Regions from separate parts of the Micromonospora sp. WMMD754 genome, predicted to be linked through region 3. Evidence: riboswitches for the same ligand, from Rfam matches in the RefSeq annotation. Region 3 holds a riboswitch; each other region holds the start of a gene.
The links. Region 3 has a riboswitch for cyclic di-AMP ahead of ACN27B_RS26070 (transglycosylase family protein). Riboswitches for the same ligand answer to the same signal wherever they lie in the genome.
Positions count from the first base shown of each region.

Region 1 (3,323 bases), 1.6 Mb from region 3:
CCGCGAGCTGAGCACGCACGCCGACCGGCAGCGCGCCGCCCGGGCGGCGGCCCGGGAGCGTCCGGTGGACTACCGCGACTACGCCCACGTGGTGGTGGACGAGTCGCAGGACGTCTCGCCGATGCAGTGGCGGATGATCGGGCGCCGGGGCCGGCTGGCGTCCTGGACGGTGGTCGGCGACCCGGCGCAGACCGCCTGGACCGGCGACCCGCAGGAGCTGGACCGGGCCCGCGACCAGGCGCTGGGCCGGCGTAAGCGGCACCGCTACGAGCTGACCACCAACTACCGCAACTCGGCGGAGATCTTCGCGGTGGCGGCGGCGGAGATCCGCCGGCTGTATCCGGACCTGACGCTGCCCGACGCGGTGCGTTCCACCGGCGTGCCGCCGGTCGAGCGTACGGTGCCCGCCGCCGAGCTGCCGGCGAGCACCGTCGAGGCGGCCCGGGTCCTGCTGGGCGAGGTGGAGGGCACCGTCGGCGTGATCACGCCGGTGCCGCGCCGGGACGAGGTGGCCGGCTGGCTGGACGGCCTCGGCGCCGGCCGGCTCCAGGTCGTGACCAGCCTGCAGGCCAAGGGCATGGAGTACGACGGCGTGGTGCTGGTCGCGCCGAGCGAGATCCGGGCCGACCCCGGCTCGGGGGTGCGCACGCTCTACGTCGCGTTGTCCCGGGCCACCCAGCGCCTCACCACGCTCGACCCGACCGGGTGATCCACCCTCACTTGCACACATAGCGATGTGAACATACATTGGGCCTGGCCGGGGTGCGGGAGGGAAGGGTGTGTGCGTGGGCGCAGGTCATGACCACAGCGGTGCGGTGACCAACGCGGCGCACCGCCACCGGGGCCGGCTCTGGGCGGCGTTCGCGCTGCTCACCGCCCTCATGCTGGTCGAGGCGGTGGCCGCCTTCGCGACCGGTTCGCTCGCGCTGCTCTCCGACGCCGGGCACATGTTCACCGACGTGCTCGGCATCGGCATGGCACTGGCCGCGATCACCGCCACCCGGCGCGCCACCACCGATCCGCAGCGCACGTTCGGCCTCTACCGGCTGGAGGTCCTCGCGGCGCTGGCGAACGCGGTGCTGCTCGGCGCGGTCGCGGTCTACGTCCTGGTCGAGGCGGTACGCCGGTTCGGTGACCCGCCGGAGGTGCTGGCCGGCCCGATGCTCGTGGTGGCGGTGCTCGGCCTGCTCGCCAACGTCGGCGCCTTCGCGCTGCTGCGCTCCGGGGCGCAGGAGAGCATCAACCTGCGCGGCGCGTACCTGGAGGTGCTCGGCGACCTGCTCGGCTCGCTCGGGGTGATCGGCGCCGCGCTGGTCATCGCGGTCACCGACTGGTGGTGGGCCGACCCGTTGGTGGCCGTGGCGATCGGTCTGTTCATCCTGCCCCGCACCTGGCGGCTCGGCCGGGCGGCGGTGCGGATCCTGGTGCAGGCCGCGCCGGAACACCTCCAGGTGACCGCGGTGCACGACCGGCTGGCCGCCGTGCCGGGCGTGGCGGAGGTGCACGACCTGCACGTCTGGACGCTGACCTCGGGCATGGAGGTGGCCTCGGCGCACCTGACCACCGATCCCGGCGCCGAGGTCGCCACCGTGCTGGCCGCCGCCCGGGCCGCCCTGCACGAGGACTTCTCGATCGATCACGCCACGTTGCAGATCGAACCCGGAGCGTCGGCCGGAGCGTGCGGCCCGACCGAGTGGTAATTAGGGCAAACTTAAATCTCGGCCGCTATTGTGGCGTAATGCCGGCTTTGCCGGGATCACCGCTCCGGGCGACGGAGCCGGCCCCGGGCAACGCCGGTAGGCTCGGTCGCGGCCACACCGCGGGCGCCATCCCGGCGCCGGTGGAGCGGCCGTCGCCTAATCGCCCGCAGGGCGAGCCGGGGAACCACGTACGTGGGGTGCATCCGCGTCAGCGGTAGGGATCTTCCGTCCCGAACCCGTCAGCTAACCCGGTCGGCGGTTGACGGAAGGACATGTGAATGCCCCCAGTGGCACCTGTACGACGGACGGCCGCCCGGATGGCGGCCCTGCTCGTCGCGATGCTGACCCTCGGCGTCGTGACCGTGCCGGCCTCCCCCGCCGCGGCGACGTGGTCGGCCTCCCCGACCGGCCTGCGCGCCGCCCCCGGCGGTGACGACGAGGGCGGCACGCCCGAACTGCGCGCCCAACTCGACGCGGCCAGCAAGGGCTGGCTGGAGGCCAAGGCCGCGCTGAGCCGGTCGGTGGCCCGGCAGAAGCAGCTCACCGAGCGACTCGACGCGGTCGGCGCCGAACTGGCCGTACGCGACGCCAAGGTCGGCGAGATCGCCGAGGTGGCGTACCGCACCGGCCGGATGGGCACCGCCGCGGCCCTGCTCGGCAGCAGCAGCCCGGAGGGCTTCATGGACCGGGCGGCGGCGCTGGAGCAGGTCGCCGCGCACGAGGACCGGACGCTGCGCGACCTGATCACCACCCGGGACGAGGCGACCCGGACCCGCGCCGCGCTCGACGGCGAGATCCGGGAGCAGCGCAAGCAGGTCACGGTGATGGCCAAGCGCAAGCAGCAGGCCGAGCGGGCGCTGGAGGTGGCGAACGACCGGCCGTCCGCCGGCAGCGGCGGCGTCCGGGGCACCTCGACGGCGAACGCGACGCCGGCCAAGCGCAACTCCGACGGCTCCTGGCCGGCGGAGTCGTGCAGCGTCAACGACCCGACGCCGGCCGACGGCTGCATCACCCCGCGCACCCTGCACGCGCTCAACCAGGCCAAGGCCGCCGGCTTCACCCGGTACGTCTCCTGCCACCGGCCCAGCGGCTCCGGCGAGCACCCGAAGGGACGCGCCTGCGACTTCGCCGCCCAGAAGAACGGCTTCGGCGGGGTGGCCAGCGGCGGCGACAGGACGTACGGCAACAACCTGGCCGCGTACTTCGTGCGCAACGCCGACCCGCTCGCCGTGCTCTACGTGATCTGGTTCAAGCAGATCTGGCTGCCCAGCAGCGGCTGGAAGTCCTACAGCGGCGGCAACGGCGACCCGTCCAGCGACCACACCAACCACGTGCACCTGTCGGTCTACTGAGCACTACGCTCCCCGACGTACCCCGGGCGTCGTCGCGCGGCCCACGACGTGGGCCGCGCGACGGCCGACGATCGGTGGCATGAGACGACTCTCCCCCGGCGGACGCAAGGCGCTGCTCACCGCGCACCTGGTCACCTCGCTCGGCTGGCTCGGCGTCGACCTGGGGCTGCTCGCGCTGGGCGTGGCCGGGCTGCGCGGCGCCGACCCGGAGGTCGTCTACCCCGCCGCGGCCTTGCTGGTCACCTGGCTGTTCGCGCCGCTGAGCGTCGCG
Region 1 covers NZ_CP186058.1:424,242-427,564, forward strand. The annotation lists gene ACN27B_RS01920 (HelD family protein) at 1-709, shown strand, start outside; gene ACN27B_RS01925 (cation diffusion facilitator family transporter) at 786-1,700, shown strand; cyclic di-AMP (ydaO/yuaA leader) riboswitch at 1,844-1,974, shown strand; gene ACN27B_RS01930 (coiled-coil domain-containing protein) at 1,979-3,052, shown strand; gene ACN27B_RS01935 (hypothetical protein) at 3,132-3,323, shown strand, end outside.
Region 1: another riboswitch for cyclic di-AMP. It lies ahead of ACN27B_RS01930 (coiled-coil domain-containing protein); the one in region 3 lies ahead of ACN27B_RS26070 (transglycosylase family protein).

Region 2 (3,323 bases), 3.0 Mb from region 3:
ACGGAGGGCGGCCGGATGATGTGGTCGGGCCCGATGATGGGCTGGATGTGGATCTGGTCCCTGCTGGTGCTGGCGGTGCTGGCGGGGCTCGTCTGGTTCGTGGTGCGGATGCCCGGCCCGGACCGCGCGTCGCCCGGCACGGCCCGGCGCATTCTCGACGAGCGGTACGCCCGCGGCGAGATCGACGAGGACGACTACCGACGTCGACGCGCCGGCCTGGCCTGATCCGGCGTCCACCGGCGGCGCGGGCCGCCCTGGATACCATGGCCGGGCGACGACCCGGGCGTGATCCCCACGCGTCCGCGCCGGCCCCGGTGACCCGACCGGTCCGGTGACCCGGTTCCGCCGCGACCGTTGGGAGAGACGCCGTGGGCGCCGATCACACCCGTCCCGCAGCCGCCGCGCCGCCGGGCGTACGCCGGCTCCTGATCGCCACCGTGGTGCCGCTCTTCGTGCTCACCGTGATCGCGGCGCTGGTGCTCTGGCCCCGGGCGGACCGCGACCCGGTGGACGGCGGCGCGGACGTGCCGCGCTACCACGGCACGGTGACCCGGGTGGTGACCGAGCCCTGCCCGCCGACGCCCGAGTCGCCCGAGGGCGACACCGGCGGCCCCTGCGGCACCGTGACCGTCGCCGCCGAGCAGGGGCCGGACGCGGGCCGGCAGGTCGAGACGCCGGTCCCCACCGGACCCGGCGCGCCCCGGGTCGCGGTCGGTGACGAGGTGATCCTGGTCGAGCTGGTCGACCCGGGCGACCCGTCGGTGAAGACCTACAACATCGCCGAGCACCAGCGCGGTACGCCGCTGATCTGGCTGGTGGCCCTCTTCGCCGCCGCGATCGTGGCGTTCGGCCGCTGGCGCGGGCTGGCCGCGCTGGGCGGGCTGGTGGCCAGCTTCGCCATCCTGCTCGGCTTCGTGCTCCCCGGCATCGGCGCCGGGCAGTCGCCGCTGCTGGTGGCGATCGTCGGCGCCGCACTGATCATGTTCGTGGTGCTCTACCTGACCCACGGGATCACCGCGCAGACGTCGGTGGCGGTGCTGGGCACGCTCGGCAGCCTGGTGATCACCGGAGTGCTGGGCACGGTGGCCACCGCCGCCACCCACCTGACCGGCTTCGGCAGCGAGGACGCCACCACGCTGTCGATGTTCCAGGGTGACGTGGACCTGCACGGACTGCTGCTGGCCGGCATCATCATCGGTTCGCTCGGCGTGCTGGACGACGTCACCGTCACCCAGGCGGCCACCGTCACCGAGCTGGCGCACGCCAACCCAGGGCTGTCCCGACGGCAGCTCTACCGGGCGGCCACCCGGGTGGGCCGGGCGCACATCGCGTCCACCGTCAACACCATCGTGCTGGCGTACGCGGGCGCCTCGCTGCCGCTGCTGCTCCTGCTGGTCGCCGACTCCCGCCCGGTGGGTCAGCTGCTCACCAGCGAGTTCCTCGCCCAGGAGATCGTCCGTAGCGCGGTGGCCACGCTGGGCCTGATCGCCGCCGTACCGCTGACCACCGCGCTGGCCGCGGTCGTGACCACCGCCGGTCGCGCCGGGCGGGCCGCCGGACCCGCGACGCCCCGGCCGCCGTCGCCCCGGGAGGACGCGTGGGAGGCGCTCGGCGAGGGCCGGTCCGGCGGGGGCAGGAGCACGGAGGCCGCATGGTGACACTGCGCAGCGTGACGGCCGATTCCAAACGCGATGCTGGTCACGCTGGGCGGTGGCGAATTCTCGCGATTGGTCGGCTTCCGGACGTAGATCCCCGGGAGTGGTCTCGGGTAACCTCGCTGCCGGTCACCGCCGAAGGCGCGCACCGGCGCCTGCGGTGCCGCCGCCCAATCGCCTCCGGGCGAGCCGGGGAACCAGGTACATGGGGTGAATCCGCGCCAGCGGAAGGGGCCGCTTCCGTCCCGAACCCGTCAGCTAACCCGGTCGGCGGTCGACGGAAGGGAACACTGTGACGGCACCCCTGCGCCGCTGGCTGACACCCGTGGTGGCCGTGCTCGCCGCTCTTGCCGTGCTGGCCGGGCCGACGCCGGCCTCGGCGGCCCCCGGCACCGCCGCCCCGAACCCCTCGGGCCACTCGGAGGACGACGACCCACCGCTGATCAGCGAGGCCGTCACCGCCGCCAACCGCGCCTACCTCCAGGCCAAGTCGAAGTTGGACACGTCCCGCAAGCGGCAGCTCCAGCTCGCGCTGGAGGTGAAGGCGGCGCAGAACCAGCTCGACGCGCTCAGCCCGCAGGTGAGCGAGATCGCGGCACAGTCCTACCGGACCGGTCGCGTCGGCGCCATGGCGATGCTGCTGGAGAGCGACTCCCCCGACTCGTTCGTCCAGCGGGCCAGCGCCCTCGACGAGCTGAACCTGTTCAACGCGCAGCGACTCGCCGCCATCAACGAGGTGAAGGGCCGCGCCGAGCGGGCCAAGATCGCGCTCGACGCCGAGGTGCGGGAGCAGGAGAAGCAGGCGAACGCGATGGCCCGCGAGAAGGTCGAGGCGCAGAAGGCGCTGAAGCTGGTCGGCGGGCTGGACTTCACCGGTGGCCTGGTCTCGGCCACCTCGCCGGTTGCCAAGATCGGCCCCGGCCGCACCGCCGACGGCGGGTGGAAGTCCGAGTCGTGCAGTGAGAACGACCCGACCACCTCGGGCTGCGTCACGCCGCGCACCCTGCACGCGTACAAGGAGGTCAAGCGCGCCGGGTTCAACCGCTTCGTGGGCTGCTACCGCCCCGGCGGGCCGTGGGAGCACCCCAAGGGCAAGGCGTGCGACTGGTCGTTGCAGAACAGCGGCTTCGCACCGTGGCACAACAACGACACCCGCCGGTACGGCAACGAGGTGGCCGCCTTCCTCATCCGCAACGCCGACCGGCTGGGCATCTACTACGTGATCTGGAACCGGCAGATCTGGTTCCCGGCGACCGGCTGGAGTTCCTACAGCGGGCCCTCCAACCACACCGACCACGTGCACATGTCGCTGCTCTGACGCGCGCGTACGACAAAGGGGCCGCCCGTGGGCGGCCCCTTTCGCGTATCCGTTTCCCGGTCAGCCGGCGAGCGCCGCGTCCGCCGACGCGGCCGGTGACGGCAGCGGGGCCGGCGACTGCGCCACCGTCCGGACCTCGCCGCCACTGAGCCGGTACGACATGCCGACCACCGCGCAGGCCCCGCCGGCCACCTTCGCGGCGAGCACCGAGGAGCGGGCCAGCAGGGTCTCCACCGTCTGGGCGATGTGCACGTCGATGATGCCGTCGAGATCCTCGACTCCCTGGCGACCGGCCCGGAGCAGGCTGGGTGAGACGGCGTCCACCACCGCGCCCAGGTGTCCGGCCGGGG
Region 2 covers NZ_CP186058.1:2,585,317-2,588,639, reverse strand. The annotation lists gene ACN27B_RS12635 (SHOCT domain-containing protein) at 46-225, shown strand; gene ACN27B_RS12630 (YibE/F family protein) at 369-1,658, shown strand; cyclic di-AMP (ydaO/yuaA leader) riboswitch at 1,813-1,943, shown strand; gene ACN27B_RS12625 (coiled-coil domain-containing protein) at 1,948-2,973, shown strand; gene ACN27B_RS12620 (carbonic anhydrase) at 3,034-3,323, opposite strand, start outside.
Region 2: another riboswitch for cyclic di-AMP. It lies ahead of ACN27B_RS12625 (coiled-coil domain-containing protein); the one in region 3 lies ahead of ACN27B_RS26070 (transglycosylase family protein).

Region 3 (3,323 bases):
CCGACCCGGCGGGCGAAGTCGTCGAAGCGTCGGGTGCCGAACGACGCCTCGCGCAGCAGGAGCAGCGTGGTGCGGTTGCCGACCACCTCGAGCGCCCGGGCGATCGAGCAGTTGGCGGTGGACCAGGAGTCGCGCTGCGCGAGGAAGTCCGTCATGGGACCGACGCTACCGAGCTGACTTAGGAAAACAAAAGCCAGCTATCTCACGTCGCGGCCCGGGAATATCCGCCGGTCACAGCTGACCGGGGTAGAAGCCGTGCCGGGCCAGCGGCTCGACGATCTGGTGCTCCTCGTACGACAGATGGGACAGCAGCGTGTCGGTGAGCAGGTCCACCGCCTCCTGGAGCCCGGTGAAGTCACCCGGCCGGCCGATCAGCTCCACCAGCGCCCGGTCGACACCCTCCACCACGCCGTGGATCACCACGTGCTCCTCCTCCAGCCGGTCCAGCACCGCCGCCAGCCCGGCGTCGGCGCGGCGCAGGTGCGGGAAGACCGAGGCGTCCTCCAGGCCGTGGTGCTGGGTCACCACGGTGCAGTACGCCGCGCAGTACGCGCCCAGCGTCCAGTTGTTCTGCCGCAGGGTCATCTCGTTCAGCGCGGCCCGCGCCCCGCCCGGCGAGACCGCGCCCCGGGTGACCTGTTCCAGCAGGTCCCGCACCTGGGCCAGCTCCCGGCGCAGGTGGTCGTGCACGTCCACCAGATGTTGCCCCGCGGCCTGCGCGTGGGCCGGGTAGACGTGCCCGGCCGGCGCCGGCGGGGCGGTCGGACGGGTCGACTCGTCCCAGAGGCGGCGGGCGCTCAGGCGTACCCCCGGGTCGGGCGTGGGGGTGACCGCGAGGGTGGTCGGGACGCCGCCGGCGGCCTGCTCCCGCGCCACGGCGCGGGCGCCGCTGCCCGGCGTGGTGCGCTCGGCCGCGACCAGCTCCCGGACCGCCGGCGCCACCTCCTGGGCGAAGAGCTGGATGGCGCGCGGCTCGTCACTGCCCAGGACGAAGGTGGTGATGCCGTGCTCCAGGGTGAGCCCGGCCAGGTCCTCCACCCACCGCCGCGGCGGCCCGGCCAGGAACCCCGTGGACGCGCGGGTGAAACTGCCGGTCACGTTGAGCATCCGGCGGATCTCGCCGGGGTCCCGCCCGGCGGCCCGCGCGCCCTCGTCGACCAGCGCGTTGAGCGCGGGCAGCTCGTCGGGCCCCTTCGGCAGGTAGGCCAGCGACGGCAGCCAGCCGTCCGCGGCGCGACCGACCAGGCGCAGCATGCGCGGCTTGTACGCGCCCACCCAGATGCCCACCGGATGGGCCGGCGCCGGTCCGCGCTTCGCGCCGACCACCCGGTAGTGCTCCCCGGCGACGCGGATCATCCCGCGTCGGTCGGTGCCCCAGACCTCCCGGATGACCTGGATCGCCTCGTCGAGCGCGTCGACCGCCGCGCCGGGGGAGAGCCGCCGGCCGCCGGCCGCCTCGATCGCGTCCCAGAACGCGCCCGCGCCCAGCCCCAGCTCGACCCGGCCGCCGGTGAGCAGGTCCAGGCTGGCCACGCTGCGGGCGAGCACCACCGGTTGGCGCAGCGGCAGGTTGAGCACGTTGCCGGCCAGTCCGATCCGGTCGGTGGCGGCGGCCACGTACGACATCAGCGTCCACGTGTCCAGGAAACCCGGCTGGTAGGGGTGGTCCTGGAAGGTGACCAGGTCCAGCCCGACCTGCTCGCAGAGCGAGGCGAGGGCCACCACCTGGTCCGGCCGTCCGGCGGTGGGGGTGAGGAAGCCGCCGAAGGCCAGCTCGTGTCCGTGCTCGGTCATCCGTGCCGCTCCTCGTGCGATCTTGCCGGTCCCGCCCACGGTAGCCCGGGGCCGGGGCGTCCGGGCGGGGCGTCCGGATCCGGCCCGGACGTCCCGCTACCACGTCGCCGCGTGCCGCGTGCCCGGTCGCCCGCCTGGGTGACGAACATCCCAAGAAGTGGGCGATCGTCCGGATTCGTCCTTAGCGTCGGTGGCGTCCGCAGTCGTGGACACCACGGGCCGGTAACGCCTAATCCCGCCGCCGGCCCGGCGGTAACCGAACCTCGGCGGGAGCGGGGGACCCAACGTTCCTCGGTGCACGTCACCTCGGGGTGAAGCCGCCAGCGGCGGCCGGGCTCCTCGGCCCGAACCCGACAGCTCACCTCGTCGGCGTGGAGGAATCCCCATGGCAACTGCATACGCAGCCCGTCGTACCGCCGTCGGTGTGGTCCTGGCCGGCGCCGCGGTCCTGTTCGCTCCGGCCGTCCCGGCGAGCGCCTCCGGTGTCAACTGGGACGCCGTCGCGCGGTGCGAGTCCGGCGGCAACTGGCACATCAACACCGGCAACGGCTACTACGGCGGGCTCCAGTTCTCGCGCGGCACCTGGAACGGCCACGGCGGGAAGAAGTACGCCGCCCGGGCGGACCTGGCCAGCCGGTCGGAGCAGATCGCCGTCGCCGAGCGGGTCCTGGACGGGCAGGGCATCGGCGCCTGGCCGGTCTGTGGCCGCAAGGGCGGATCGGGCTCGTCCCCGAAGAAGGCGGCCGACCGTGCCGCGCCGAGGAAGGCCACCGACCGGCCCACCACGACGAGGTCCACTGTGGGCCGACCGGCCGGGCGGGGCGGCGCCGGCACCTACCGGGTGCGCTCCGGCGACACGCTCTCCGGCATCGCCGTCGCGGCGCACGTCGCCGGGGGTTGGCGGGCGCTGCACGAGCGCAACCGCGCTGTCGTCGGCGACGATCCGGGCCTGATCTTCCCGGGTCAGCGACTGCGCCTGCGCTGAGCCGCCGAACGCCCGGCCGGGGCTCCGGCCGGGCGTTCGCGGTCGCGCGACACGCCGGACGCGCGGCGCCCGACCTGCTCGCTTGCGGGCGGGGCCGGCCGGTGACCGTGCTCCGTCGGTGCCGGTTGCTATGGTCACGATGCTCGGCTAAGACGTGAAGAAAGCGCGGATATGACCATCGACCCGTTCTCGGCCGCCGCGAGCCTCGACGAGCTCCTGAGCCGGACGCAGCAGGCGCTCGCGGCGATGCGGTCCCGGGCCGGCGTGCACCCCGACGGCGAGCCGGGCGAGTTGCTCCGGGCCGAGGGCGCCGCGGCCGACGGCCGCGTCCGGGCGGTCGCCGTCCAGGGTGGCCGACTGGACTCGGTCGCCGTCGACCCGGACCTGGCCGGCGAGCCGCTGGAGGTCCTCTGCGGACACGTCGTCGCCGCCGTCAACGCCGCGCTGGCCGAGCTGGACGCCCGGGTCAGCGACTCGGCCCGGGCCGACGCCGACGCCCTGGCGGCCCGCCTCGGCGGCCTGCCCGACCAGGCGGAGCTGTTCA
Region 3 covers NZ_CP186058.1:5,546,672-5,549,994, reverse strand. The annotation lists gene ACN27B_RS26080 (winged helix-turn-helix transcriptional regulator) at 1-155, opposite strand, end outside; gene ACN27B_RS26075 (LLM class flavin-dependent oxidoreductase) at 232-1,794, opposite strand; cyclic di-AMP (ydaO/yuaA leader) riboswitch at 2,049-2,175, shown strand; gene ACN27B_RS26070 (transglycosylase family protein) at 2,180-2,779, shown strand; gene ACN27B_RS26065 (YbaB/EbfC family nucleoid-associated protein) at 2,951-3,323, shown strand, end outside.

Region 4 (3,323 bases), 3.2 Mb from region 3:
AGCCCGAGGTCGTTGACCAGCGGGGCGTCCGCGCTCGGCGCGGTCCGCAGGACCACCGCGGAGGAGCCGCGCGACGGGCAGGTCTCGGCCGGCGGGGTGGGCGTCGGGACGCCCGGCGGCTGCTGGTTGCAGCCGACGAACGCCGGCCGGTTGGTGGCGAAGTCCGGGTCGATGGTGACCAGCCCGGTGCGGGCCGTGCCGGTGCTCCGGAACGGCGCCTTCATCAGGTCGAAGTAGTGCGACCAGTCCCAGTAGGGGCCCGGGTCCCAGTGCATGCCCTTCACCGTGCCGGCGGTGGTGCCCGGCACGTTGTCGTGCCCGATGATGTGCTGCCGGTTGAGCGGGATGCCGAACTTCAGCGCGAGGTGGCGGACCAGCTTGGCCGAGGCCCGGTACATCGCCTCGGTGTACCAGGTGCCCTGACCGGCGAAGCCCTCGTGCTCCAGGCCGATGGACTTGGCGTTGACGTACCAGTTGCCGGCGTGCCAGCCGACGTCCTTGGCCTTGATGTGCTGGGCGACGTAGCCGTCCACCGAGCGCAGCGTGTAGTGCCAGCCCAGGTAGTCGGCCCGCTTGACCAGGTCGACGCTGGGGCCGAAGTAGCCCTCGGTGTCGTGGATGACGATGTATTCGATCTTCTGCTGCTTCGGCCGGTTGCCCAGGTCGTGGTTGCCGTAGTCGCCCGGGTCGGCGCTGAGCTGCTCGTACGGCGCGGGGATCCACTCACAGGCCAACCGGACCGGGCACTCCAGGCCGTCCGGCCGCTGCGCGTGGCGCAGGCCGAGCCGGGCCAGCCGGGACCGGTCCGGCCGGGCGGTGGTGGCGGCCAGCGTGACCCGCTGCCCGTCGTCGGTGGTCCGGGTCGCGCCCTGGCCGAGCTGGTCGTAGACCTCGTCGGCGAAGGCCGCCGCCGCGTCGGCGGTGTCCGCGCCGGAGTAGCGGGCCACCGCGCCGTACCAGGCCGCCGCGTCGGTGCCGGCGCCGACCGGCCCGCCCAGTGCCTTCTGGTAGGACGCGAGCAGCGCCGCGCCACCGCGGATGTTCGCCGCCGGGTCGGTGCGCAGCGTCTGCGCGTCGAGCCCGGTGAGCGTCGCGGCGGTGTCGATCGTCTGCAGCGAGGCGCGGGGCAGCGGGGTCTCCCGTGCCGGCGCGGCGGCGGTGGCCGGGTCGAGGGTGAGCGGGCGGGAGTCGTCGCCGCGCGGGTCCTCGTCCTCGTCGACGTGGGCGCTGCCCGGGGTGGCGAGGACGTGCGCCGCGTCGGTCAGGTGCATCGGGCCGTAGCCGCCGCTGGTGCTGGGCTGGCCCGGGTGGGTGTCCCAGCGGGACTCCAGATAGGAGACGCCGAGCAGCACGTTCTGCGGCACGCCGTACTCGGTGGCCGCGGCGGCGTACTGCTGCTGCCGGTCGGTGGCGGGTCCGGCCGTCTCCGGCGCGGCGGTCACCGGGCCGGTGACGGCCAGCGCGGTGGCGGTCGCCACGGCGGCGGCCAGCAGTATCCGTCCGCCCGACGGCGGGGTGGAGAGGTGCATCGAACCTCCTGGACAGGGATGGGGGTCACTGCGTCCCCACCCTCACTCCGCAGACCCGCGAGGGTCAATACCTTTCCAGCAGGTAATCCTTAATGAAAGAAAACTTCACCCAGGTGTCGGTACGGAGTGTCACGGCGTCCCGAGTTGCGGATCGATAACGACGGCTCCTACTCTGGTGAATCGTCGGCCGCCAGTCTCACCGTCCAACCCGGTCGGTGACGGTCCGACACCGCCGAGTCGCCCACGGGCGAGCCGGGGAACCAGGTACCTGGGGTGAATCCGCAGCGGAGCTGCGGTAGGGCGGCTCCCTTCCCGTCCGAATCCGTCAGCTAACCCGGTAGGCGGTCAGGAAGAAGGAGTACGGACGCCCGGTGGCACTCCATGCCCCGCGGCCGTCGTCGAGCCGGTCGGTCGACCGGCACGTCGTCGCGCCGCGTTCCCGCTGGTCCCGCTTCACCACCGCCCTCGCCGCCCTGGTCGGCACCGCCGTCGTCCTGACCGGCGGCGCCACGGCGGCCCACGCCGAACCCTCGGTCGCCGAGATCGAGGCCCAGATCGACCGCGACTGGAACAAGCTCGAACCGGTCATCGAACAGGTCAACGCCGTACGCGAGCAGCTCGCGGTGCGGCGCAAGCAGGCCGACGCGCTCGGCCGGCAGATCGCCCCGCTGCAGGCCCGGGTGGACGCGGCGCTCGGCCAGGTCGGCGGGCTCGCCGCCGACGCGTACAAGGGCGACAACCTCTCCACCGTCAACGCCCTGCTGGGCAGCCGCTCGCCGGGCGACCTGGTCAGCGGCCTGGAGCTGCTCGACCGCTTCGCGCACCACCAGCAGGAGCAGGTGCGTGCCGTCGCCGAACTGCGCGACGAGCTGGCCGCCAAGAAGCGGCCGCTGGACCAGATGGTCGCCGACCTGAGCCGCACCGAGGCGCAGCTCGCGACGAAGAAGAAGCAGATCGACGGCGAGATCGCCCGACTGCAGAAGCTACGTCTGAAGGTCTACGGCAACGGCGGCGGCGGCCCGCTGCGCCCGGCGCCCTGCCCGTCCGGCTACCCCGGCGGCGCGGCCGGGGTCGCGGTCAAGTTCGCCTGCGCCCAGATCGGCAAGATCTACGTCTGGGGGGCCGCCGGCCCGGACCACTTCGACTGCTCCGGCCTGACCATGGCCGCCTGGGCCAAGGCCGGGGTCTCGCTGCCGCACAACGCCCGGCAGCAGCACGACGTGACGAAGCGGGTCAGCCGGTCCGAGCTGCGCGCCGGTGACCTGGTCTTCTACTACGGCGACCTGCACCACGTGGGGATGTACGTGGGCGACGGCTGGGTGGTGCACGCGTCCCAGTCCGGCAAGCCGATCACCATGAAGCGCGTCGACGACGGCGACATCAACAGCTACGGCCGCCCCGCCTGAGGTGTAAGGAAGGGCCCCCTCTTAACGCATTCTGCATAGGAGGGGGCCCCTCTTAACAAGCGGCGCTCGGCGTCAGCGGGTCGGCCAGGTGCGCCAGCTCTGCCAGGACCGGCTCGGCGTCGGGCCGCGCTGGCCCTGGTAACGCGATCCGTAGACGGCCGAGCCGTACGGGTGCTCGGCCGGCGAGGAGAGCCGGAAGATGCAGAGCTGACCGATCTTCATCCCCGGCCAGAGCGTGATCGGCAGGTTCGCCACGTTGGACAGCTCCAGCGTGACGTGGCCGGAGAAGCCCGGGTCGATGAAGCCGGCGGTGGAGTGGGTCAGCAGGCCGAGTCGGCCCAGACTGGACTTGCCCTCCAGCCGCCCGGCGAGCTGGTCACCCAGCGAG
Region 4 covers NZ_CP186058.1:2,104,809-2,108,131, forward strand. The annotation lists gene ACN27B_RS10140 (N-acetylmuramoyl-L-alanine amidase) at 1-1,529, opposite strand, end outside; cyclic di-AMP (ydaO/yuaA leader) riboswitch at 1,750-1,887, shown strand; gene ACN27B_RS10145 (NlpC/P60 family protein) at 1,901-2,935, shown strand; gene dcd (dCTP deaminase) at 3,008-3,323, opposite strand, start outside.
Region 4: another riboswitch for cyclic di-AMP. It lies ahead of ACN27B_RS10145 (NlpC/P60 family protein); the one in region 3 lies ahead of ACN27B_RS26070 (transglycosylase family protein).